DNA from 3 places in the Lysinibacillus sp. TE18511 genome. Region 1 is predicted to be linked to each of the others. Evidence: riboswitches for the same ligand, from Rfam matches in the RefSeq annotation. Region 1 holds a riboswitch; each other region holds the start of a gene.

The links. Region 1 has a riboswitch for lysine ahead of ACVWXS_RS14545 (amino acid permease). Riboswitches for the same ligand answer to the same signal wherever they lie in the genome.
Region 2: another riboswitch for lysine. It lies ahead of ACVWXS_RS07040 (aspartate kinase); the one in region 1 lies ahead of ACVWXS_RS14545 (amino acid permease).
Region 3: another riboswitch for lysine. It lies ahead of ACVWXS_RS11610 (transporter substrate-binding domain-containing protein); the one in region 1 lies ahead of ACVWXS_RS14545 (amino acid permease).

Annotation. Positions count from the first base shown of each region.
Region 1 is NZ_JBSSFD010000019.1:6,739-13,366, forward strand. Features, by position in the region: gene ACVWXS_RS14540 (CynX/NimT family MFS transporter) at 1-1,124, opposite strand, end outside; lysine riboswitch at 1,300-1,477, shown strand; gene ACVWXS_RS14545 (amino acid permease) at 1,564-3,027, shown strand; gene ACVWXS_RS14550 (response regulator transcription factor) at 3,277-3,969, shown strand; gene ACVWXS_RS14555 (sensor histidine kinase) at 3,974-4,909, shown strand; gene ACVWXS_RS14560 (ABC transporter ATP-binding protein) at 5,047-5,970, shown strand; gene ACVWXS_RS14565 (ABC transporter permease) at 5,963-6,628, shown strand, end outside.
Region 2 is NZ_JBSSFD010000006.1:163,312-169,939, forward strand. Features, by position in the region: gene trxA (thioredoxin) at 1-87, shown strand, start outside; gene uvrC (excinuclease ABC subunit UvrC) at 514-2,301, shown strand; lysine riboswitch at 2,539-2,717, shown strand; gene ACVWXS_RS07040 (aspartate kinase) at 2,832-4,058, shown strand; gene ACVWXS_RS07045 (methyl-accepting chemotaxis protein) at 4,558-5,997, shown strand; gene ACVWXS_RS07050 (YslB family protein) at 6,055-6,489, opposite strand.
Region 3 is NZ_JBSSFD010000012.1:81,824-88,451, reverse strand. Features, by position in the region: gene ACVWXS_RS11625 (2-oxoglutarate dehydrogenase E1 component) at 1-236, shown strand, start outside; gene odhB (2-oxoglutarate dehydrogenase complex dihydrolipoyllysine-residue succinyltransferase) at 332-1,573, shown strand; gene ACVWXS_RS11615 (hypothetical protein) at 1,732-1,896, shown strand; lysine riboswitch at 2,114-2,300, shown strand; gene ACVWXS_RS11610 (transporter substrate-binding domain-containing protein) at 2,418-3,272, shown strand; gene ACVWXS_RS11605 (amino acid ABC transporter permease) at 3,461-4,186, shown strand; gene ACVWXS_RS11600 (amino acid ABC transporter ATP-binding protein) at 4,199-4,930, shown strand; gene ACVWXS_RS11595 (DUF6501 family protein) at 5,206-5,403, shown strand; gene ACVWXS_RS11590 (toxic anion resistance protein) at 5,640-6,628, opposite strand, start outside.

The DNA.
Region 1 (6,628 bases):
TTCCAGCCACCGAATAAATCATGCAAGTATCCGAATAGGATTGGACCGATTGCGGCGAATAAATATCCTAAGGATTGTGCAAAGCCTGATAAATCAGCTGCTTCAAAAGCGGTACGGGTACGTAGTGTAAAGAACATCATTGCTAATGCGAATGAAGCACCCCCTGCTAAGCCTAGTAGCACCATCCACAGTATTGCGAGGCTTGTCCATTCCATTACTAATCCAATAAAGCCAACTATGTAAAATGACGTAAACATGAATACAAGGGGGCGTTGAGACGTCATTTTACTAGCGATAATAGGTATAGCTAAAGCCATCGGGACTTGTGAAAATTGCATGATGGAGAACATCCAGCCGGCACGATCTGCGGCTAAGCCTTGTGCTATGTATATTTCAGGAATCCAGGCAGCAGTTGTATAGAATAATAATGACTGTAACCCCATAGCACCTGTTACAGCCCAAGTAACAGGTGATTTCCATAAAGGTGTACGTTCTTTTGTAATCTTAAAAGTAGACTCAGGCTTATTAAATTTCAACTGTGGAATCCAAATTAAAATGGTTAATACCACAAGTACAAGCGAGATGGCCAGTGCACCTTGCCAGCCAAGTGATGAATTGGCGATAGGATAGCTAATGCCAGCACCAAGCCCAGCTGTCAAATTCATCGACATTGTGAAAAATGCCATAAGTAAACCTATGTGATAGGGAAACTTCAATTTAAGCAATCCTGGAATAAGTACGTTACCGAATGCAATAGCGATACCAATTAGCACAGTACCAAACACGAGTAAAGTAGTTGTGCCAAGGGAGCGTAGTATAATTCCTAATGCTAAAAGAATAGTGGATAAAAATAATGTTAATTCTAGCCCCAATTTACGTGCGACATTAGGGGCAAATGGTGATATGATTGCGAATGCTAGCAATGGGATTGTTGTTAGAAAGCCCGCGAGTACATTGGATATGCTGAGATCTTCACGGATAAAGGAAATAATAGGCCCAACAACTGTTAGTGGCATTCGTAATGTCGAGGCAATACAAATTACGCCGATAACTAGTAATAAGGTTGTTCCTCTCCAGCTGATTTTCCTGCTAGGATAAGTAGTCGAATGTTCATCAGTAGTCAAATAAATCCCTCCTGTTAGAACAATTATAATCGAACTACTATGCCATTGTATTAAATTATTTAAAGTGATGGAAAATTCAAAAAAAACGGAACATTAATCGAGTTATTGAAATGTCAAAGGTCGTATGTTAAACTAATACACATCATAAATTTAATAATTATATGCCTCAAGTTTGTATTGAGGTAGAGGTCGCGGTATTTAAGAGTATACTAATGGAAATGACAAGCATTAGAGATGTTAGTGGAAAGGAAATATCGCCGAAGTGTGAGGGGACTTGAAAATCTCATGCTGGGGCTGTCTCCGAAAGGAACAGAACTGTCACGTTTGGAACAACGTGTTGAGCTATCGTTTTTGAAAGAACTGAGGATTAACTTAGCCATCACTGCGTTCATGTGATGGCATTTTTTTTGCCTCTTTAAAGAAGGAAGGAAGCTAGATCGTGAGTGAAATAAAAGTGAATCAGCTCGGCAATAAAGCGCCGAAGCTGAAAAAAGAATTAAAAAGCCGTCATATTACTATGATTTCATTAGGCGGTACAATCGGTACAGGGTTGTTTTTAGCTAGTGGTGGTGCCATTGCGCAAGCAGGCCCTGGCGGAGCACTTCTCGCCTATGCATTAATTGGTATTATGGTGTACTTTTTAATGACGAGCTTAGGCGAAATGGCGGCTTATATGCCATCATCGGGCTCATTTAGTACGTATGCTACAAAATTTGTAGATCCGGCTTTAGGTTTTGCACTTGGCTGGAACTACTGGTACAACTGGGCAATTACAATTGCGGCAGAAATTTCTGCTGTATCGTTAATAATGAAATATTGGTTCCCGGATAGCTCATCAGCACTTTGGACTGCTTTATTTATCGCTATCGTTTTAACGTTCAATCTACTATCGGTAAAAAGCTATGGTGAAAGTGAATATTGGTTTGCAATGATCAAGGTTGTCACTGTAATCATCTTTATTATCGTCAGTTTCTTAATGATTTTTGGTATTTTAGGTGGACAAGCTCCTGTAGGCTTTACGAATTTCTTTATTAGTGATGGACCGTTCCACGGTGGTTTCCTTGCTACATTTGGTATTTTCTTAGCTGCGGGATTCTCGTTCCAGGGGACAGAGCTACTAGGAATAACGGCAGGGGAAACGGATGACCCTGGTAAAAATATTCCGAAAGCTGTTAAGTCTGTTTTCTGGCGAATTCTTTTATTCTATATTTTAGCGATTGCTGCAATTGGGATGCTGATTCCATTTACAGATGAACGTTTGTTGTCTGAGGATATCGCTGTATCACCATTTACACTAGTATTTGACCGTTTAGGAATTGCCTTTGCAGCGTCAATGATGAATGCCGTGATTTTAACGGCTATGCTGTCAGCAGGGAATTCAGGGCTCTATGCTTCTTCTCGTATGCTGTGGCAATTAGCAGTAGATGGTCATGCACCAAAAATTTTCACTAAACTAAGCCGTCGAGGTATTCCAATTTACGCATTATTGGCGACATTATCTGTAGGCTCTCTAGCATTTTTAGCTTCATTCTTTGGTGACGGTGTAGTCTATATGTGGCTTCTAAATGCCTCTGGGATGTCTGGCTTCATTGCCTGGCTAGGAATTGCATATAGCCATTATCGTTTCCGTCGAGCGTTCGAGGCACAAGGCTTGGATCCGAAATTGTTGCCATATAGAGCAAAGCTATTCCCATTCGGTCCACTATTTGCCTTTACAGTTTGTATGATTGTTGTGATCGGTCAAAATTACACAGCCTTTATGGGTGACAAAGTTGATTGGTACGGAGTATTTGTTTCATATATTGGTATTCCACTGTTCTTACTGTTATGGCTTGGCTATAAAATCAAGCATAAAACAAAAGTGCTTCCACTAGAGGAATGTGATTTAAGAGTAGAACAATAAAATAAAACTGCCCTGTGAGTCATAGAAAATGACTTGCAAGGCAGTTTTTTTTTCCTCGATTGACCTCGGTTTTGGTGTCTAACCTTAATATGGTAGACTGTTATAGAAATGAATCATCACCAAATTTTAGGAATGACATTTGTTAAAACGTATGCCATGTATATAAGTTGATTGGAGTGGAGGCTTGGTGACTCCTTGGGGATCAGCGATAGAGGATAGACGCTTTATGTTAGGAAGAGGTGCATGAAAGTGCAGAAGCATATTTTACTAGTAGAAGATGACGAAGCCATTCGTGAAATGGTAGAAAGCTATTTAACAATGGAGGGGTTCCTTGTTACCTCTGTAGTAAATGGGGAAGAGGCATTACAAAATTGTTTAAACAATCCCTATGATTTAGTGATCTTGGATATTATGATACCGAAACTTAATGGATTAGAAGTTTTAAAGATTATAAGAGAGCAAGCATCACTTCCAATTATCATTATGTCAGCCAAGGATAGTGATGTTGATAAAGCGTTGGGATTAGGATTAGGGGCAGATGATTATATCGCCAAGCCATTCTCTATGCTGGAATTTTCAGCACGTGTCAAAGCCGCAATTCGAAGAGCTACAAAATACTCCAGTCAAGTAGAGGAGAAGAAAGATATAGTAGAGATAGACAACTTATCAATCGACCTTGTTAATTTTTCAGCTGAGAAGAATGGACAACAAGTAAAGCTCACGTCAAAGGAATTTGCCATCTTAAAATTATTCGTGACAAATCGTAATCGCGTTTTTACAAAGCAGCAAATTTATCAACTAATTTGGAATGATGCTTACTATGGGGATGAAAATATTATTAATGTACATATAAGAAGATTACGCGAAAAAATTGAAGACGATCCATCCAACCCTCAATATATTAAAACGCTTTGGGGAATTGGTTATAAATTTGAAGGATAAACAGATGATTATATTTCTACTATTTATAATTGTATTGCTCCTAGGTATTATAATTTTTCAGGTGAGAGCAAAAAAACAACAAGACGCTACTATTCAATACATGCATCAAAAACTGCAAGCAATCGTAGATGAACAATCGAGCGAGAAGATTTTAGTATCGACAGCTAATCAAGAAATACAGCAACTACTTATTGCGATGAATGCCTTGCTGGATCACAATCAAAAAGTACTAGCAACACATCGAAAAATGGAAAGCTCTATGAAAAAGATGTTGGCGAATATTTCGCATGATCTTAAAACACCTTTAACAGTTGTACTAGGTTATACTGAAATGCTGCAGCTTAAGAACTCAATTTGTGAAGAGGAGCGGCAACGATTGCTTACTGGTGTTCATTCGAAAACATTGGAAGTATTAAAAATAATCCATACATTTTTTGACTTGGCAAAATTGGAAGCGGGAGATACAGATTATCCAATGACTAAAATCAATGTCAGTGAAATTTGCCGTAAAAACATTTTATCATTTTACGATATGGTCACCTCTATGGGGCTAGAAATTGATATTGCCATACCAGAGATATCCTTGAATGCACTCGGAAATGAGGAGGCATTAGATAGGGTTCTGAACAATTTACTGTCTAATGCTATAGCCTATGGGGCAGCTGGAAACGTAATCGGACTTTCAGTAAGAAATGATGATACTAACATCTTTATTGATGTATGGGATCGTGGTAAAGGAATTGACGAATATCATATTGATAATGTTTTTGAGAGAATGTATACGCTTGAGGATTCCAGAAATAAATCCTTCCAAGGTAGTGGTCTTGGCTTAACCATTACAAAACGTCTTGTAGAATTAATGGATGGCTCTATACAGCTCTCAAGTATTCCATATGAGAAAACCATTTTTACGGTTTCTTTAAAACGAATAATGTACTGAACAGTCATGCTTGTATTGCATTTTAATTGCTTTACAAGCTTTTCTTTTGTGCTTAAGAAATTTGTAAGAATCAAGTAATAAATTAGAGAGTTTTATTTTTTATAATAAGGTTAGCTAAATTTAAGGGAGAGATCTACATGACATATATTGTGAAAACAAATCAGCTTACAAAGGTGTATGAGGGAAAAGAAGCGGTTTCTTCCGTCAATATGCATGTGAAAAAGGGAGAAATTTATGGCTTTTTAGGTCCTAACGGGGCCGGAAAAACCACAGTCATGAAAATGCTGACAAATCTTACGAAGCCAACGAGTGGAGACATTGAAATCTTTGGTGAAAAACTAACTGATCAATCCTATGAAGTGCTGAAAAGGCTAGGTACGATTATTGAATATCCGATTTTCTATGAAAATTTAACAGCAAAGGAAACCTTAGAATTACATTGCGAATATATGGGCTATTATGACAAGAAAGAAATTGCTCATGTCCTAGATCTAGTGAAACTGACAAACACGGAGAAGAAACGTGTAAAAGACTTTTCTCTTGGGATGAAACAGCGGTTGGGTATCGCGCGTGCGATTATTACTAAGCCGGAATTACTTATTTTGGATGAGCCGATTAATGGACTAGATCCTGTTGGAATTAAAGAACTTCGAGAGCTATTCAAGATGCTTTGCAAAGAGTATGGAATTACAATTATTATTTCTAGTCACATTTTGGGTGAAATTGAACAAATGGCTGATACCATTGGCGTTATTAAGAATGGAAGATTAATCAATGAAGTCTCAATGGACGCTGTCAATCATAGTCAGGCAGATTATATTGAAGTGATTGTTAACGATGGAAAAAAAGCAGCCTTTATTATAGAAAAGGAATTACATATTACTAATTTCAAGCTAATGGACGACAACTCTATTCGAATTTATGAATCAACAGCTTCCCAAAAGGTGCTAACTAAAACATTGATTGAGCATGATATTGAAATTGAGGGCATTAGCAAAAAAACAAGCTCATTAGAGGATTATTTCTTGAAGTTAATCAATGGAGGTGTCGTTAATGCTTAATTTAATGCGTCTGGAAATGAAAAAATATCATTTAGGTTCCTATGTAAAACGAGCTATCTTCGCAAATTTTGTGATATTAGGTGTCATGTTTATGCTTTTATTTATCACTAAAATAGAAGAAGATCCAGGTCTTGAAAATTATCAGACGGCACTAACCTTTATAGATTCAATGGTAAGAGCAGTATTTATCATTTTTGCATCTGTTTTAATCGCTAAACTTATTATTGGAGAATACAAATATAAAACGATCACTTTGGCATTTATGTATCCAATAAATAGAAAAAAATTAATTGCTTCAAAACTAGCCATTGTTATTCTTTTTACCTTTAGTGCAATTATCTTATCAAATGCTTTAGTAACGACGATTTTTTGTGTTATTACAGAAAGTTTTAAATTAATCCCGGATACATTAACGACTACTATAATCATGCAACATATTCCATTTGTATTAATGAATGCAGTGGCAGCATCAGGCATGGCATTGATTCCATTGTATTTTGGTATGAGAAAATACTCCATTCCAACAACAATTTTATCATCAATACTCATTGTATCGGTCGTTTCCTCGAATACAGGAAACTTTTCATTGAATGATATTATCTTCGTTCCAATAACATTAGCAATGATTGGAATCAGCGTTGCCTATTTAGCGATTCGA
Region 2 (6,628 bases), on a different contig from region 1:
TTATTTAAAGATGGTGAATTAGTAGACAAAACTGTTGGTTTCCAACCAAAAGAAGCGTTAGAAGCATTTATCGCAAAACATGCTTAACTTCTTTCAGCACAAGTCTCCCACCTTTACAGATGGGAGATGAATGCAAATTTAAGCTACTTTTCAGGGGTGTCCAAACACCCGCTGAAATAGAGGAACTCAGTCTAAGAACGCCACGTCCTGTGGCGACGACTGAGTGACCAACATCACGTTGGCCCAAAGCCTCCGGCGGATGTCACGGAATCGGAAAGGAGTTCTTAGGGGATGTTAGCCTAAAACCATCGCATCCATGCGATAACGGCTAACTGACCTGCATCGTGCTGGCCTAAGCACAAAGCCGATTCCGGACGCAATTATGCCGAGGCATAATTGATCCTGAAAGAAAAGAAAAGTCGAGCCATCTATAGATGTGCTCGGCTTTTTTTCGTTATATAATAAAGAGAAAAAGCGAACGCTAGTTTTAACAAAAAGGAGGGCTGGTAGGCGATGAATGATTTAATTAAACGAAAGCTTGAAATTTTACCAGATCAGCCTGGCTGCTATTTGATGAAGGATCGGCAAGGAATCATTATTTATGTTGGGAAAGCCAAAGTGCTGAAAAATCGAGTACGCTCGTATTTTACTGGTACGCATGAAGGGAAAACACAGAGACTTGTAAGCGAAATAGAAGATTTTGAGTACATTGTGACATCCTCCAATATAGAAGCTTTAATTTTAGAGCTTAATCTTATTAAACTACATGATCCGAAATACAATATTATGCTGACGGATGATAAAACGTATCCGTATCTAAAAATTACAAATGAAAAACATCCACGTCTTATTACGACGCGAAAAGTGAAAAAGGATAAGGCGAAATACTTTGGCCCATACCCAAATGCCTATGCAGCTAGTGAAACGAAAAAGCTGCTTGATCGTTTATATCCGCTCCGAAAATGTGTGCAACTACCTTCCAAGGTTTGTTTGTATTATCACATGGGACAATGCCTAGCACCTTGCGTAAAAGATATTGATGCCCAAATTTACCACGATATGATTGAGGATATGACGAAATTTTTAAATGGTGGTGTTGAGGAGGTCAAAAAGGAGCTCGAGGAAAAGATGCTTGCAGCTGCAGAAAATTTAGAGTTTGAGCGTGCAAAAGAGTTTCGTGATCAAATTGCTCATATAGACACTGTTATGCAAAAGCAAAAAATCGTCTCAAGTGATACTACAAACCGCGATGTATTTGGCTATGCAGTCGAGAAGGGCTGGATGTGTGTGCAAGTTTTCTTTGTTCGTCAAGGAAAGCTCATTGAACGAGATGTCTCGATTTTCCCCATTTATCAAGAGGCAGAAGAGGAATTTTTAACGTTCGTTGGCCGATTTTACGACAAGTTAGAACACATTAAGCCGAAGGAGATTTTTATCCCACAATCTATTGATGCGGATATTTTAACGGAATTACTTGATGTTCGAGTGCTAACACCAAAACGCGGGCAAAAAAAAGAACTTGTAGAATTAGCGATTAAAAATGCTGAAATTGCTGTAGCAGCAAAGTTCCAACTTATTGAACGTCAGGAAGAACGAACAATAGGCGCATGTGAGGCACTCGGTGAAGCTATGAGTATTTCAACGCCTTTAAGAATTGAAGCTTTTGATAATAGTCATATGCATGGAACAGATGCAGTATCTGCAATGGTTGTATTTATCGATGGAAAACCAGCAAAGAAAGAGTATCGAAAGTACAAAACACGCACAGCTGCCAAACATGATGATTACGGGGCAATGCAGGAAGTAATAAGGCGTCGTTACACACGAGTATTAAAAGAAGGTTTACCTTTGCCAGATTTAGTACTAATTGATGGTGGGAAGGGGCAAATGGAAGTCGCACGAGAAGTATTAGAAGATGAACTCGGACTAGTCATTCCAATTGCCGGATTAGCAAAAGATGAAAAGCATAATACGTCACAGCTTTTATTTGGTGACCCACCTGAAGTAATTGCGTTAAAGCGCACAAGTGATGGATTCTATCTACTGCAACGAATTCAGGACGAAGTACACCGCTTCGCCATTACCTTCTTACGACAGCAGCACGAGAAGCATGCCATTCAATCTGTTCTCGATCATATAGAGGGTGTTGGTCCAAAGCGAAAACAGCAATTACTTAAGCATTTTGGCTCTGTCAAAAAAATTCGTGAGGCAAGTGAGTTAGCGTTACAAGAAGCCGGTATGCCTGCTAATCTAGCTAGCAATATTCACGCTTATTTTCATTCAGCAGATCGTTCTTTGTAGCGAAAGCAAAGCGTCAGCTACAGAAGACTCCCATCTCTGAAGGTGGTGAAATGAATGCAGATGGAATTCCTTTTCAACAAGAGTCATTGTCAAAGGATTAGTCATATGCTAAGGTTGTATATAACATTGATCTAAAATAGCAATGTTATATACGGCTCCTTAGCTTATTGTAGATGTTTCAACTATATAAACTACAAATTTTTTCGCTAAGGCAAAATTAAATACATTCACTATTTAAGTGATGATAGAGGTGCGAGGTTCAAGAGTAGTACATTAGAGGGCGAACAAGTCCAGTGACAATGTATGAAAGGGGAGCTTGCCGAAGTGGAGCATCGTTGTTTCCGATGCTGTGCTGGTTTTGCATTTAATAAATGTAAAACTGTCGATTCTAAACGTTTCGGAGAGCTATCTCACATGCGCAAGTAACTATTATTGTACATGTTATAGGCAGCTTTCACGTTATGTGAGGGCTGCCTTTTTTAGTTTTCTAGAGACAGCGAAATGATTGAATACGAAGGAGAATGATCTGTATGGCGAGAATTGTGATGAAATTCGGTAGTGCTGCATTAGCATCGACAAAGCATATTCAAGATGTTGCGAAAAGGGCGATAGCTGAAAAGGAAAGAGGCTATGATGTTGTCGTTGTAACTGCGGGAATGAGGAGTATGGCGAAAGAATTAGCAGAGATGGCTTGTGATTTATCAGATAGTGCGCCTAAGCGTGAACTAGATGTACTACTTTCAACAAGCTCACAACTATCAAGTGCGTTAGTTGCGATTGCTTTGCAGGAAGAAGGATATCATGCAGTGTCATTAACAGGTTGGCAGGCAGGTATTCAAACTGATGATATGTATTTCAATGCGCGTATCGATGATATTGATGTTAGTCGAATAGCAGAGCATTTTGCACAAGGGCAAATCGTAATCGTTGCGGGGGAACAAGGTATTAATTATTCACAGAATATTACGACGCTCGGTAAAGGCGGAGCGGAAACGACGGCTGTAGCTATCGCGGCGGCATTGGAAGCGGAGCGCGTAGATATTTACACGAATGTGGAAGGAGTCTATACAGCTGATCCAAGTCATGTTGCTAGGGCACAAAAGCTAAAAGAAATTTCCTATGACGAGATGCTAGAGCTATCAAACTTAGGATCACAAATTTTACACCCGCGAGCTGTAGAATTAGCGAAGAAATTTCAAATCCCAGTTATTATTCGGTCGAGCGTAGTAGATACAGTAGGTACTTTATTGAAGGAGGAAGTTGGAATGGAGAAAAATTTAATAGTTCGTGGTGTTGCCTATGAGTCAGATGTTATTCGTTTAACGGTTGGTTATGATGCTTATTCTGATGCTTCGCTAGCAGATATGTTCACAATACTTGCAAAAAATCGCATAAACGTCGATATCATTGTGCAAGCAATAATAGATGGCTTAAAGCCGACTGTATCGTTTACCATTTTAAAAGAGGAGTTTGCAGAAGCATTACGTGTCTTAGAAGATAGTAAATTATCACTAGGATTTAGTTTTGCTGATTTTGAAATCGGCTTAGCAAAAGTCTCAATAGTTGGCTCAGGTATGGCATCTAATCCAGGCGTTGCTGCCCGTATGTTTGATCGTTTGCGTCGTGAAGGTATCCCAGTAAAAATGGTAAGTACATCTGAAATAAAAGTATCTGTTGTTGTACCTCAGGATGAAATGATTCGTGCAGCAAATGCATTGCACGATGAATTCAATTTAGAACATGCACTTTACGTATAATAATGAATGGGATGTGTCAATAAAAGGCACATCCTATTTTTTTCTTTATACTAATTTAATATTTTATCTATTGATATTATTGTATAGTAAAATGTAATTATATGGATCATCACCAAAAGTTGTGGATGACATTTGTTAAGACGTATGCCTTGTATCTTTATTCAGTAGAAGACTCCCACCTCTGAAGGTAGTGAGATAAATGCGGATGTGGTTCCCTGTCAATAGGTTCCAAACCCCTACTCAATGAAGATAAAGCCTCTGGCGGATGTCACGGATTTTCAAAGGAATGAATTTAAGGATGTTAGCCTAAAATCTTCGCATCCTGCGAAAACGGCAAACTGACCTGCATCGGTGCTGCTGTCGCTACGCTTTCGCGCAAAAAACATCTGTTGCTGCCGCTACGTTAGCACTACGCTTTCGCACAAAAAAACATTTGCAGGCCTGGGCACAATTCAAAATCCGGGTGCAATTACGCCAAGGCAAAATTGATATAGGTTGATTGGAGTGGAGACTGGGCGACTCCTTGGGGATTAGCGTCACAGATGAGACCCTGCAGCGAGCAACGCGAGTGAAGCGGCTCATCGGACGCCCCCAGGAAAGCGCCCAGTCGGAACGGAAATCAACCACACGTTATGGTGATGAGGCAATTATATGTTTTACCAAGGAAAAGGTGGAGGTTTGTATGGCATTATTAGGTTTATTTCAAAAGCCAATTGAAAGCGTTGAGATACACAACGATTCCGAAATACAACTATTAAAAAAGCGAATTCAGGAATTGGAACTTGAGCAAGAAAGCATCGATGTGAGAAATGCGATTTTGGACTTTGTACTTGCACATATGGAGTTAATTAATTGTCAAACGGCTTTAAAGGTTCAAAGTGTCTCAACAAAAGTAAGAGATATTTCAGCAATGGCTGAAGAAATGTCATCAAATTCAGAAGAGATACTTGCGGTTGAACAAAATGTTAATGCAAATATTCAAGAAATAAAACAGCATTCGTTATTACTTGTAGAGGAAATGGAATCATCCATTATAAAAGGTGAAATGGTTCAGGAGCTGTTAGCTAAAGGAGCTCATTCAACAAAACATCTGAACAATGAAATGAGTAAAATGAATGATATTAGTAAAAGTGTTACAGGGATTGCCGATCAAACACAACTACTAGCCTTAAATGCCTCTATTGAAGCTGCACGTGCAGGTGAGCAAGGGAAGGGCTTCAATGTTGTCGCGATGGAGGTAGGAAAGTTAGCTAATAGCTCGAAAGATTCATTGCAAGAAATGACGAAGATTCGATCAGTTATCGATAAGCAATTACATAATACATTAAAAAATATTGAACAAGTCGAACATTACTTCACTGATTTTTTAAGTATCATGAAAGGTAATATTGCTAATTTGACAGCAACAAGTAAAAATATTGAAGAAGTAGCAAGTGGAATTCATCAAATAACAGCTGCATCAGAAGAGAATGTAGTAGCTGTAGATCGTTTAGCTGTAACAATGACAGAATTATCACATACAAGTGACTTCTCGGAAATAATACAGAATCAAGTATTTGAAATGTTACATGTTATTGCACCGACAATTCGAAAGCCCTCAGAGCAAACGGTAATTAGCCAATTGGCAGCAAGATTAATGGATCATGCTAGTTTTTTGCGAAATGCTATTCAAAAGGCAGGACATAAAGAAACGTTAAAAACGCATCATCAATGTGCGTTTGGGAAATGGTATTATGGACATTTTGAGCAATATCAGAATTTACTGGAGTTTCGTCGTATAGAACAACCTCATGAATTAGTACATACGGCTGCTCAAAAATTAGTTAATGAATTGTCAATTATTAATTTAGAGGAAACGATTCAACACTCACTTAATATTTTGGAAGCATTTATGTCGTTAATAGATGTACTTTTAAAAGAAAGACATGCTCAACTATAAATATAGAAATAGAAAAGGATTGTCATCCATCAATTTGGGACGACAATCCTTTTCATTTTATTCGGTAGGAACGGTGTGCATGATTCGTTCTTTGACGTCCCATTTCACTGTAAACATAACGTTTTGTTGCTTTTCACGCTTTTCATCATAGCATTCTGTTAAATAACCTTTTGCTTGCTGGATTTGTTCAGCTATAAATCCTGCTTCAAGTCTAAAGCTACGTAAACCGATTTGTAAAATTGTTGGATCATTTGTCAGTTGGAATATACGTCCATCCTTCGATTCTTTCATAAGCTCTAAATTACCCCAGCAGGCATCTGCGAAAAATGCGATAAGTTCATCTTGACTTTTACATGGGAACTTTCGAGCAAGCTCTTTTCCTGCCCAATAAAGGACGTCATCTTCATGTTTGCCAAGAATGGTAGATAGAATATGATCGCGAATTATCTCATAGCCAAATGATGAGATTGTAGGAGATGAAGTGTTTAACATTGAAATCCTTCTTTCTTAGAATTTTCTTAAAATTTGACGTTAATAAAGTAAAGGTGGCTTTTCCGAGAAAAAACGATGCATCACGTACTAGATTATTTCTTTAATAAGGGCTGTGAAAAACGCCGAGTTGCCTTGACGC
Region 3 (6,628 bases), on a different contig from region 1:
TTATTGCTAAGTATCCTAACGTAAAAGAAGTTGTTTGGGTACAAGAAGAACCTAAAAACCAAGGTACTTGGAATTATGCATTAGAAACATTATTTGACCTTTCTGAAGGTAAAAAGCTACGTTATGTAGGTCGTCCTGCAATGAGCTCTACTTCTGAGGGTGATGCAGATTCTCATAAAGCAGCTCAAGCAGCACTTGTAGAAGAAGCAGTTGCTGAGCCTGTAAAAGTTAAATAATCAATCACATAATAATTTTAAAAGCCGGGCTACTTGCTTAGGCAGTAGCCCTTTTATGTGCACACAATGCACGTTAATCAAAGGAGGAAATGAAAGTGGCTGAAATTAAAGTCCCTGAATTAGCAGAATCGATTACAGAAGGTAGTATCGCACAGTGGGTAAAAAAAGTGGGCGATCGCGTTGAAAAAGGTGAATTCATCGTTGAACTTGAAACAGATAAAGTAAACGCTGAAATCATTTCTGAAGAAGCGGGTGTATTAACTCAAATTTTAGCTGAAGAAGGCGATACTGTACTTGTAGGTCAAGTAATCGCAGTTGTAGAAGCTGGCGAAGGCGCAGCTCCAGCTCCTGTTGCAGCGGCTCCAGTTGAAGCAACACCAGCTCCAGCAGCGCCACAAGCAGCTCCGGCTCCTGTTGCAGCAGCTCCAGTTGTTGAAGAAACTTCTGGTGAGCGTGTAATCGCATCTCCAGCAGCACGTAGACTTGCTCGTGAAAAAGGTATTGACCTTGCTGCTGTATCTCCAGTAGATCCACAAGGCCGTGTACGTGTACAAGACGTTGCAGCTCATGGTACAGCTCCAGTAGCAGCACCACAAGCAGCTCCAGCAGCACCTAAAGCAGTTGTAGCTGTAGATGAATCACGTGTGACAGTTGAAAAAATGAGCCGTCGTCGCCAAACTATTGCAAAACGCTTACTTGAAGTAAAACAATCTACTGCGATGTTAACAACATTTAACGAAGTAGATATGACAAATGTTATGGCATTACGTTCTCGTAAAAAAGACCAATTCTTCGAGTCAACTGGCTCTAAACTTGGTTTCATGTCATTCTTCACTAAGGCAGTAGTTGCTGCACTTAAAAAATATCCATATGTGAACGCGCAAATCGTTGGTGACGAAATTCACTTAAACAACTTCTTTGATATCGGTGTAGCTGTATCAACAGAAGAAGGTTTAGTAGTACCAGTTGTACGTGACGCTGACCGCAAAAACTTCGCTGAAATTGAAGATTCAATTGCAGACCTAGCGAAAAAAGCACGCGACAAAAAATTAGGTTTAGCAGATCTTTCAGGTGGCTCATTCACAATTACAAACGGTGGGGTATTCGGTTCATTAATGTCTACACCTATCATGAATGGTACACAAGCTGCTATCCTAGGTATGCACACTATCAAAAAACGTCCAGTTGAAGTGAATGGTGAAGTAGAAATTCGCCCAATGATGTACTTAGCACTTTCTTATGACCACCGTATTATCGATGGTAAAGATTCTGTAGGTTTCCTTAAAACTGTAAAAGAATTACTTGAAAACCCAGAAGATTTATTATTAAATTCTTAATTCCAAAATCATATTTAAACCCTGCGAACTTTGTTTTGCAGGGTTTTTTCTTTTTATGGAACATTTAAGGGAGCGATGGATAAAGCAATCGAAACGACGGAAAGAATAGTCGAAGTGACGGATAGGAACCCGAGGCGACGGAAAGAAGAGCTACAGCGATGGATAAAGTATTCGAAGCGACGGAAAGAAAAGCCAAAGCGAAGGATAAAGTATCCGAATCGGCTCGACGCTCGCCCGCAGGAAGCCTTGCTCTGTGCGAAAGCGAAGCGGCAGCGACAAAGCGAATAGCCCGTAGCGGAAATCAGAGCCCTCAAATCAATTAAGGTAGATAAAAATGGTTAACCAACACACCTGATTTGCTGAATTCTATAAAAATATAAATTGATTTATAACATTGCAAAAGTGCGAAATGGATTAATAAAGGTTAAAAACCTAATATTGTAAACAATCAGAAAAATGATGAAATTATCTTGACGAATATCTTACTTTTATTGTAGTATCTTAATATCAATTAAATAAACAAACCTCACATTTGTTCTACGGTGAGGTAGAGGCGCGGTATTTATTAGTTCATTGTTGAGTATAAGCAAGCGAAGACGCAATGGAGAAGGAACTACCGCCGAAGTATAAAAGGAGCTCGTACTTTTATGCTGGGTCTGCAGTGAATAAGTGCAGGACTGTCCTAGTGAATTATTTTCCAGATTTACTAGGTTGTGCTATCTCGGAAACATGGAAATTATAGTGAGGATTTGGGCAACTGTTAATTAAAATAAGACCTAAGTTCAATTCTTAGGTCTTTTTTCGTACAGTTGTCTTATTTTTTTACAGAAAAGGGGAGTTTTTCATGAAAAGAAAATGGTTGTTATTAATGTTAACGGTAATGACTGCAATTGTGATGGCAGCATGTGGTGCTGGCGACAAAAAGGATGAAGCAACAGGTGATGCTGGTGCAGATAAAGATGGCGGAGGTGAATTCCGTGTTGGGATGGAAGCAGGTTATGCTCCATTTAACTGGACGCAGCAAGATGATGCAAATGGTGCAGTAAAAATCGCCGACAATGCTGAATATGCAGGCGGTTACGATGTGCAAATGGCGAAGAAAATCGCTGAAGGCTTAGGCAAAGAATTAGTCATTGTGAAAATGGAGTGGGATGGTTTAGTACCTGCACTGCAATCAAATAAAATTGATGCCATTGTTGCTGGGATGTCACCTACTGATGAGCGTAAGAAAACAATTGATTTCACTGAAAATTACTATACTTCTGATTTTGTTATGGTTATTAAAAAAGGTAGCAAGTATGAAAAAGCAAAATCAATCCAAGATTTTTCAGGAGCTAAAATCACATCACAATTAAACACATCTAACTACGATGTGATAGATCAGATCAAAGACGTTCAAAAACAAACTGCAATGGATAGCTTCCCAGCTATGCGTGTAGCCTTAGAAGCTGAAAAAATTGATGGCTATGTAGCAGAACGTCCAGAAGGAATTTCAGCTGCTGCAGCAAACGATAAGTTCACATATGTAAAGTTTGAAGAAGGCTTTGATACAGATATTTCAAACACTTCTATCGCAGTAGGTTTACGTAAAGGTGATGCAAATCTAGAAAAAATCAATGAAATTCTAAAAGGTATTTCTGAAGATGATCGTCAAAAAATTATGGAAGAAGCAATTCATCAACAACCAGCAGCACAATAATAAGACTGCACGGGCTACTTGCTTAGTCCGTGCAATATCTTTTCATCATTATTCAATGAGTACCTCTTTAAATAATGATAATGTCCTAGCTAATAGAATCATAAAATAATAAGAAAAAGTAAGTTGCAATGAAATAGCTAAGGCAAAAAAGAACAAGCAAACAACACGACGTTGTAAGGAGGCACATCATGAGTCTTGAATGGATTATTTCAATTGTTGAGAACAACTGGCAAATGTTTTTACGAGGTGCGTATTATACATTACTTATTTCGATTACTAGTACAATTATTGGTGCACTTATCGGATTTTTCATCGGAATTATGCATACTATTAAGGTTCGTAAAAAGGGTGTAAAATACTATAGCTTAAAGATCATTAATTTTATACTAACATGCTATGTTGAATTCTTCCGTGGTACACCAATGATTGTACAAGCTATGGTTGTATTTTACGGATTAGATATGGCATTTGGTATTGATATGCACTTTATTACAGCAGGTATTTTAGTCGTTTCACTAAACACAGGGGCTTATATGACGGAAATTGTACGTGGTGGTATTGTATCGATTGATAAAGGACAGTATGAGGCTGCTTCAGCAATCGGTATGAATCATTTTCAAATCATGCTAAATGTAGTCTTACCACAAGTTGCGAGAAATGTATTGCCTGCAACAGGTAATCAATTAATTATGAATATTAAAGATACAGCAGTATTAAATGTTATCGGTGTTACGGAATTATTCTTCCAAACAAAATCGATTGCAGGTAATAACTTCCGCTATTTTGAATCATTCTTCGTAGCTTGTGTCATGTACTTCATCATGACATTTACAGCATCAAGGATTTTACTATATGTTGAAAGACGACTTGATGGACCAGATGCTTATCAAAAAGAACAGAAAGAAGCAATATAGGGGGACGAACAAATGGCCGTTATTAAAATAGAGCATTTAAGTAAATCATTTGGGCGTAACCAAGTGTTAAAGGACGTAAATTTTCAAGTAGAAAAGGGCGAGGTTGTCTGTTTAATCGGTTCTTCAGGATCAGGTAAATCAACACTACTGCGCTGCATTAATCTACTAGAAATGCCTAGTGGTGGTCAAATTATTTATAAAGGTGAAAATATTTTGGACGAAAAGCATAATATCCAAGAATATCGTACACATTTAGGGATGGTATTCCAGCAATTTAACTTATTCAATAATCATAATGTGTTAAATAATTGTACGGTTGGACAAGTGAAAGTATTAAAGCGTTCAAAAGAAGAGGCCGAGAAAATTGCTTTAAAATATTTGCAAATCGTTGGCATGGATCAATATGTCAATGCAAAGCCTCGTCAGCTATCTGGCGGGCAAAAACAGCGAGTAGCGATTGCACGCGCATTGTCCATGAACCCAGATGTGATGCTATTCGATGAACCTACGTCTGCATTAGATCCAGAGATGGTTGGAGAAGTGTTGAAGGTTATGCGTCAGCTAGCGGATGGTGGAAATACGATGTTAATTGTTACACATGAAATGGAATTTGCTAAAGAAGTAGCCGATCGTGTTGTATTTATGGATAAAGGTGTTATTGTAGAAGAGGGACCACCATCACAGGTATTAATAAACCCTCAACATGAACGTACAAAAGAGTTTTTAAAACGTACACTAAAATAATTTCAAAAAAAGTGAGTCCAGACGAATGGGCTCACTTATTTTCTAGAATTCCACTCTGCATATAAAACAAAGCAAATTGCAAATGCAACGGCAATGATAAAAAACCATTGCGGTACACCACCAAAGCTCATAATATCACCTCGAAGTTAAGATTTAAGAATATAAATGGTTGAAAAAACGGACTTCTATGGTTTTTTTCTCCACAAAAGTACAAAAATATTATAAAATAAGCAATAGACATTAGCTTCATGCTAGTAAAGAAAGGTAGAGATATTATGTTACATTTAAAATGGAAAGATGCACCAACACTACGCGCAGTAACTTGTAAGCATACAAATGCATCAAAATATTTAGTATCGAACGTATTAACAGTAGGGAAACAATATGATGTAAAAAATGAAACAGAAGAGTTCGTTTTTATTATTGATAACACTGGTAATATTGGTGGCTACTATAAAGATTATTTTGAATAAGTATAAAATCAATTTCGCCTTGGCGTAATTGTTGCTGTCGCTTCGCTTTCGCACAGATAAACAATGCGTCTGGATTTTCGCAGGATGCGAAGGTTATAGGCTAACATCCTTTTATTCACTCCTTTTAAAATCCGTGACATCCGCCGGAGGCATAATTTTCATTCAATAGGTTTGAATGAAAATAAGAGGGTGGTTCAGATGATTTCTGAGCCACCCTTATTCGTTGAAAAAAAGAATCAGTCCCTGTTATAGCCCTTTAATTCTGCTACATCCTGTAAATGCTGTTTTTCCTGTTCTGTAGCTGTATGTAGGGCAAAGACGTCTTGGATAGCTGTTTGAAGCTCATGCTGTGTTTCTTTGAATTTCGATACTTGCTGTTCGAAAGAAGGGCTTGCAAAACGGTCATTCGTGCGAGATAACCGCTCCTCTAGCTGGACATAGTGTTGGTCCATATTCATGGATAACATCATCGCCAATTGATTTTTCCAAAGCGGAATGAGGGTAACAATTGAAAATTCTATTTTTTCTGCTAGCGTTTGGTTTGATTGCTGAATCATCCGTATTTGTGGTGCCGTTTGTAAAGCAACCTGCTGCGACACTTGTAAATCATAAATGCGCTGATCGAGTCGTTCGATTTGAGCGGCAAAGTCATTAAGCTGTTGGATCGCAAGTGGTTGATTCGATGCCTGGACACTAGTCACCTTTGCAGGAAGCTCTACTTCGATTGCTTGCTGCTTCTTCATTTGCCCAGCCGCAATAGCAGTCGCTAACTCTTCAAAAAATCCTCTATTATGTGAATAAAGTTCTTCAAGCATTTCTACATCTTTAATCATTTGAAGCTGAGCACGTTCGAGCTGAACACCAATTCGCTCTACTTGGATACTAATACGTTCAAATTCCGTTAATGTTTGTTTAATAGGACGCTCAGTTTTACCAAATATTTTTTTAAAAAAAGACTGCTTTTTTGGCTCTAACGCGTTAGGATCTACGCGGTCTAACGTTTGCATTAATGAATCTAACATTTGGCCAATTTTTGTAACGTCTTTTTGTTTTACTTGTACAAGCATTCGATCAGCAAATTGAGAAAGAGCTCGCTGTGAATCTTGCCCTAAAGATAGGACCGATTCGAATTTTGTTAAATCGATTTGACTAGCACAAAGAAGTGCACGACTTTGTGCAAGAGGCGACAGCGTTTCATACGTCGCCATCGCCTCGTTATTTGTAG